3 regions of the Tenggerimyces flavus genome follow, and region 3 is predicted to be linked to each of the others. Evidence: predicted binding sites of a transcription regulator. Region 3 holds the regulator's gene; each other region holds the start of a gene.

Region 1 (2,265 bases), 3.4 Mb from region 3:
GACCTTGTCGAACGCCTCGGCGATCAGCGAACCGATCGTGGCGTCCTGGGCCGAGATGGTCGCGACGTGCGCCATCTGGTCCTTGGTGTCGACGGACTTCGCGCTGTCGAGCAGGTGCTTGTTGAGCGCCTCGACGCCAATGTCGATGCCGCGCTTGAGCGCCATCGGGTTGGAGCCGGCCGCCACGGCACGCAGGCCGCGGTGCACCATCGCCTGCGCCAGCACCGTCGCGGTGGTGGTGCCGTCACCGGCGATGTCGTTGGTCTTGGTGGCGACCTCCTTGACGAGCTGGGCACCCAGGTTCTCGAACGGGTTGTCCAGCTCGATCTCACGAGCGACGGTCACGCCGTCGTTCGTGATGGTCGGAGCGCCCCACTTCTTGTCGATCACGACGTTGCGGCCCTTGGGGCCGAGCGTCACCTTCACGGTGTTCGCGAGGGCGTCGACGCCGCGCTCCAGCGCGCGCCGTGCGTCCTCGTCGAACTCCAGAATCTTGGGCATGAGGAAAGTACGTCCTTCCACGGCGACGCCCCGGGAGCCGAATCCCCTTGGCAGGGTGGCAGCCCGGGGCCTAGCCGATCGTCAGGTCAGCGGAAGATCACTTCTCGACGATGGCGAGCACGTCGCGAGCGGACAGGATCAGGTAGTCCTGGCCGTTGTACTTGACCTCGGTGCCGCCGTACTTGCTGAAGATCACCTTGTCGCCGACAGCGACGTCGAGCGGAACACGGTTGCCGTTGTCGTCGATGCGACCCGGCCCCACCGCGAGGACCTCGCCCTCCTGGGGCTTCTCCTTCGCGGTGTCGGGAATCACGAGCCCGGACGCAGTCGTTTCCTCGGCGTCGAGCGCCTGAACGACGATGCGGTCCTCGAGCGGCTTGATGGAGACCGACACTTGCTGACCTCCCCTTTCACGGGATGTCACGGTGACTGTGGAACATGACCGTTTGGACGCGAACGGCAGGTCGTCGTCGCGGTGTCGACCGACCAGCTCGCTGATGCTGTCATTGGCACCCTAAGGTCGAGAGTGCCAACTCTGAATCTAGGCCGTCTTTAGCACTCGGTCAACCTGAGTGCCAATGGATTGGGGTGCCATTTGGAACTGGAGACGTTCCGGGCGCTCCGGACGCCTGCGGGCTCGCGGTTGCTGGCCGCCTGCGAGGGCTACCGGGAGGCGGACGCCGTACGGCTGGCGACCCGCCTGCGCAAGGACCATCCGGCTGACCTCGTCGCGGCAGCGCTGACCCAGGCTTCGCTCCGGCAGCAGGCGGCGGCGAAGTTCGGAGCGGACGCCGCCCTCCTCTTCTTCACCCGCGAGGGCCTGGAGCAGGCGACCACCCGGGCGGTCGCCGAGCACCGGACGCGGCGCCTGAACGGGGCGGTCGTGGATCTGTGCTGCGGCCTCGGCGGCGACCTGCTCGCCCTCGCCCGCGCCGGCCTCCAGGCGACCGGCGTCGACCGAGACCCGCTGACCGTCGAGCTCGCCCGGGCCAACCTCGAGGTGCTGGGCCTGGCCGCGACCGTCGAGCAGGCGGAAGTCGAGTCGTACGACCGCTCGCCGTACGACGTCGCGATCGCCGACCCGGCGCGGCGTGGGGCGCGCGGGCGGATCTTCGACCCGGCCGCGTACTCGCCGCCGTGGTCGTTCGTCCTCGCCCTGCTCGAGAGCGACGCCTGTGTGAAGACCGCGCCGATCATCCCGCACCGGCTGGTCCCCGAGGGGGTCGAGGCGGAGTGGGTCAGCGAGCGCGGCGAGGTCAAGGAGGCGGCGCTGTGGTCGGGGCGCTTCGTGTCCGCGCGGCGGCGGGCCACCGTTCTCGCCTCCGGGGCTTCGCTGACCGACGCCGACGATCCGGGCGGCGCGGACGTGCTTCCGCCGTCCGGCTACCTGTACGAGCCGGACGGTGCCGTCGTCCGCGCCGGCCTCGTCACCGCGGTCGCGCCGCTGGTCGGGGGCGCACTGCTGCACGCGGAGATCGCGTACCTCACCTCTCAGGAACTGGTGGCGACGCCGTTCGCGACCGCGTACGAGATCACCGACGTGCTGCGGTACGACGAGCGCCAGCTCCGCAAGCTGTTCAAGGACCGGAAAGTCGGCCGGCTGACCATCAAGAAGCGCGGTCTCGACGTCGACCCGGCCGACGTACGCAAGCGCCTGGTCGCGAAGGGGCCGAACGAGGCGACGCTGGTCCTCACCCGCACGCCGGAGAGCACGGTCGCGCTGCTGTGCGAAAGTCGTTTGCGACCTTTGCCCCACTCGCCGCG
Region 2 (2,265 bases), 4.2 Mb from region 3:
GTCGACGTACTCGCCGGTCGCGGCGTTGAGGCCGTGACCCGCGGGCAGCTGCCGCACCTTCTCCGCCACGACGCCACCCTCGAGGCCAGCGTTGATCGCGATCTGCTTCAGCGGAGCCTCGATCGCGACCTTCACGATGTTGGCACCAGTCGCCTCGTCACCCTCGAGCTCGAGCTTCTCGAAAGCCGCGAGACCCGCGAGCAGCAGAGCCACGCCGCCACCGGCGACGATGCCCTCCTCGACGGCCGCCTTCGCGTTGCGAACGGCGTCCTCGATGCGGTGCTTGCGCTCCTTCAGCTCGACCTCGGTCGCAGCGCCGACCTTGATCACCGCAACACCGCCGGCGAGCTTCGCCAGACGCTCCTGCAGCTTCTCCCGGTCATAGTCGGAGTCGCTCTTCTCGATCTCGGCACGGATCTGCGCGACCCGACCAGCGATCTGCTCCTGGTCACCGGCGCCCTCGACGATGGTGGTCTCGTCCTTGGTCACCGTGATCTTGCGCGCCCGGCCGAGCAGGTCGAGCGAGGAGTTCTCGAGCTTGAGACCGAGCTCCTCGGAGATGACCTGTCCACCAGTGAGAACGGCGATGTCGGTCAGCATGGCCTTGCGGCGGTCGCCGAAGCCGGGGGCCTTGACGGCCACGGACTTGAACGTGCCACGGACCTTGTTGACGACGAGCGTGGCCAGAGCCTCGCCCTCGACGTCCTCGGCGATGATCAGCAGCGGCTTGCCGCCCTGCATGACCTTCTCCAGGACCGGAAGCAGGTCCTTCACCGCGGTGATCTTGGAGTTGACGATGAGGATGTAAGGCTCGTCGAGGACGGCCTCCATGCGCTCGGCGTCGGTCCAGAAGTAGCCGGACAGGTAGCCCTTGTCGAAGCGCATGCCCTCGGTGAGCTCGAGCTCGAGTCCGAAGGTGTTGCTCTCCTCGACGGTGATGACGCCTTCCTTGCCCACCTTGTCCATCGCGTCGGCGATGATCTCGCCCACGCTGGTGTCGGCCGCGGAGATCGACGCGGTGGACGCGATCTGCTCCTTGGTCTCGACGTCCTTGGACAGGTTCTGCAGCTGCTCGGCGACAGCCTCGACGGCCTTCTCGATGCCGCGCTTCAGCGCGATCGGGTTGGCGCCGGCGGCGACGTTGCGCAGACCCTCGCGAACGAGTGCCTGGGCGAGCACGGTGGCGGTGGTCGTACCGTCACCCGCGACGTCGTCGGTCTTCTTGGCTACCTCTTTGACGAGCTCGGCCCCGATCTTCTCCCACGGGTCTTCGAGCTCGATCTCCTTCGCGATGGAGACGCCGTCGTTCGTGATCGTCGGCGCACCCCACTTCTTCTCGAGGACGACGTTGCGGCCCTTGGGGCCGAGCGTCACCTTGACGGCGTCAGCGAGGGTGTTCATACCCCGCTCGAGGCCGCGCCGGGCTTCCTCGTTGAACGAGATGATCTTGGGCATGTAGCTGGATCCTCCCCCAGTCGGGTGGATGTCGTGTGGCGGCTCGACGCCCGCGACGGACGGCCCGGCTCACCGCCGAAACCTCGCCGAACCAACCCTCTGCTGTTATCACTCGCGACCTTCGAGTGCTAACAGTTGTTTAGCACTCGACTGGGGAGAGTGCAAGCTCGACCAGGCTTGCGCGCTCGTGAACGGTGCGCCAGCGGCCCGCCAGCGAAATGCAGCAGAGTAAGGGGGCGAACGGACAATCCGGACAGAACAGGACGACACCTCACGATGTGGCGAACGATCCACCTGCTCACGGCCGGCGCCCTGGTCGCGGCGCTCGCACCCGCCGCCCTCGCTCCGCAGCCCGCCGAAGCCGTGCCCGGCCTCACCCCGCTGCCCCGGCTGGAGTCGGTCACGCCGGCAGGCAAGCAGTACGGCGCGCTCCAGGAGATCGGAACGGGACGGAAGTTCCTCCCCCGCGGCGCCAACTACGTACGGCTCACCGAGACACCCACGGCGCACCACTCGACGTTCGAACCCGGCCGCTACACCAACGCCGAAGCCGAACAGACGCTCGCGCGGCTGCACCAGGACGGCTACAACGCCGTCCGCGTCTTCATCGACCATGGCAACGTCACCGACGCCGACACGCACAAGAAGCCGCACGGCATCGGCCGCGGCATGACCGACACCACTCCGTACTACGGCCCGTACCTCGACAACGTCGCGAGCTTCGTCAAGCTCGCGACCAAGTACCAGATCAGGGTCATGTTCTCCCTCGACCTGTTCCCGCAGAGCAGGTACTACTACGACCTCGTCGGC
Region 3 (2,265 bases):
CGTACCCAGCGCCGCCGCCGTCATCGGCAGCGTCACCGAGCAGTGCAGGTCGTTGCCGCGCCTGTTCCACACTTCGTGCGGCGCGACCTCGACCTCGATGTAGAGGTCGCCCGCCGGACCGCCGCCGGGGCCGACCTCGCCCTGGCCGGCCAGCTGGATGCGCGTTCCGTCGTCGACGCCCGCGGGGATCCGGATCGACAGCGTCTTCCGCGTCTGCACCCGACCCTCGCCGGCGCACTCCGGGCACGGGTTGGGGATCACGGTGCCGAAACCCTGGCAGCGCGAGCACGGACGCGACGTCATCACGTTGCCGAGGAACGAACGCTGTACCGAGTTGACCTCGCCGCGTCCCTCGCAGGCCGGGCAGGTCGTCGGCCGGGTCCCCGGCGCCGCGCCCTCGCCACCACACGAGCCGCAGACCACCGCGGTGTCGACCTGGATCTCGCGAACGGCGCCGAAGACGGCCTCCGCGAGGTCGATCGTCAGCCGCAGCAACGCGTCCTGGCCGCGCCGCCGGCGCGGGCGGGGCCCACGCTGCGTCGCCTGGCCGAAGAACGCGTCCATGATGTCGGTGAACGAGAACCCAGGCCCGAAGCCCGCGCCGCCCGGCCCGGCAGCGCCGAGCGGGTCGCCGCCGAGGTCGTACACCTCGCGCTTCTTCGGGTCGGACAGCACCTCGTACGCCCGGGTGATCTCCTTGAACCGCTCGTGTGTCTCCGGATCCGGGTTGACGTCCGGGTGCAGGGTGCGCGCGAGCTTGCGGTACGCCTTCTTGATGTCCTCGGCGTTCGCGTCTCGGCGCACGCCGAGGAGCTCGTAATAGTCCTGGCTCATGCTCTGGGTAGCCTCATGCACAGACTTCATTCCCCTGCGAGGATCTGGCTGACATAGCGTGCAACTGCCCGGACGGCGCCCATGGTGCCGGGGTAGTCCATGCGGGTCGGCCCTACAACTCCAAGTGTGCCGACCGCTTCGCTCCCTGGACCATATCCGGTCGTGACAAGGGTGGCCGCCGCCAGCTCCGCGTACTGGTTCTCGTGGCCGATCCGAACGGTCAACGACGACCCGCTCGCCTCACCCAGCAGGCGCAGCAGCACGACCTGCTCCTCCAGCGCCTCGAGGACGTCGCGGATCGAGTGGTCGAACTCGGTGCCGAACAACGTGAGGTTGGCCGTACCGCCGACCGCGATCCGCTCGTCCGGTCGCTCCACCACGGTCTCGAGGAACGTCGTGACCACCGGCGTGACGATCGCGCGATCCTCGTGGGCGAACTGCTCGGGCAGGTCGGCGACGTTCGGCTGGACCTCGACGAGCCGGCGCCCCACGACGGCCGCGTTGAGCCGCGCCCGCAGGTCTCCGAGCAGCTGTTCGGAGACGTCGACCGGGAGGTCGACCACGCGCTGCTCGACTCGGCCGGTGCTGGTGATGAGCACGAGCAGCAGCCGGCTCGGTGAAAGCGTGACGAGCTCGACGTGCCGGACGCTGCTGCGGGTCAGGATGGGGTACTGCACGACCGCGACCTGGCGGGTGAGCTGGGCGAGCAGGCGTACGGTCCGGTGCACGACATCGTCGAGGTCCACAGCGCCCTCGAGGAACATCGAGATCGCCCGCTTCTCCGCGCCGCTCATCGGCTTGACCGTGGTCAGCCGGTCGACGAACAGCCGGTAGCCCTTGTCAGTCGGGATCCGCCCCGCGCTCGTGTGCGGCTGGGCGATGTAGCCGTCCTCCTCCAGCGCCGCCATATCGTTGCGCACGGTGGCCGGCGAGACGCCGAGGTTGTGCCGGTCGACGAGTGCCTTCGAACCCACCGGCTCCTGGGTGTGGACGTAGTCCTCGACGATGGCGCGCAACACCGAGAGCTTGCGTTCGTCCAACATCGACTCACCTCCCCGGGGCAGCTTGGCACTCGATAAGTACGAGTGCCAGTCTACGGGCTCGCGCGCCTTAGGACGGCCCACGCTTCCACAGCCCGCCCACCTTCGCCGCCCGCCGCGGTGATGTGTCCCGACCCAAGCGCCACTTCACCCAACCGGCTGGGGTTTTCCAACGTGGCAAGCGGCCGCCGAACCCCGATTCGGTGGGTGAAGTGGCGCGAGCTGTGGAGAAGGTGGCCCCGGACTGGGGAGCGCTCAAGGGATTCGGGATGCTGGCGCCATGACGAGCGCGGGTGGGCAGCGGGGCTGGGTCGAGGTCGGCGAGCGGTGCTGGGCGCGGACGTACGGTCCGTTCGACACGACCGTGGGCGTCGTGGCCGGCGCCGGCGGG

Evidence for each region. Region 3 encodes HrcA, which represses chaperone genes, less so after heat shock. Its sites were predicted from a motif close to TTGGCACTCGNNNNNNNCGAGTGCCAA; they were not measured.
Region 1: groES (co-chaperone GroES) is a predicted target of HrcA. The motif match lies at 1,054-1,080, and genes of this name have one in related genera.
Region 2: groL (chaperonin GroEL) is a predicted target of HrcA. The motif match lies at 1,595-1,621, and genes of this name have one in related genera.

The regions. Positions count from the first base shown of each region.
Region 1 is NZ_JAFBCM010000001.1:2,778,540-2,780,804, reverse strand. Features, by position in the region: gene groL (chaperonin GroEL) at 1-501, opposite strand, end outside; gene groES (co-chaperone GroES) at 599-895, opposite strand; gene JOD67_RS13065 (class I SAM-dependent methyltransferase) at 1,097-2,265, shown strand, end outside.
Region 2 is NZ_JAFBCM010000001.1:2,010,276-2,012,540, reverse strand. Features, by position in the region: gene groL (chaperonin GroEL) at 1-1,455, opposite strand, end outside; gene JOD67_RS09285 (cellulase family glycosylhydrolase) at 1,732-2,265, shown strand, end outside.
Region 3 is NZ_JAFBCM010000001.1:6,218,658-6,220,922, forward strand. Features, by position in the region: gene dnaJ (molecular chaperone DnaJ) at 1-834, opposite strand, end outside; gene hrcA (heat-inducible transcriptional repressor HrcA) at 861-1,877, opposite strand; gene JOD67_RS29240 (MBL fold metallo-hydrolase) at 2,155-2,265, shown strand, end outside.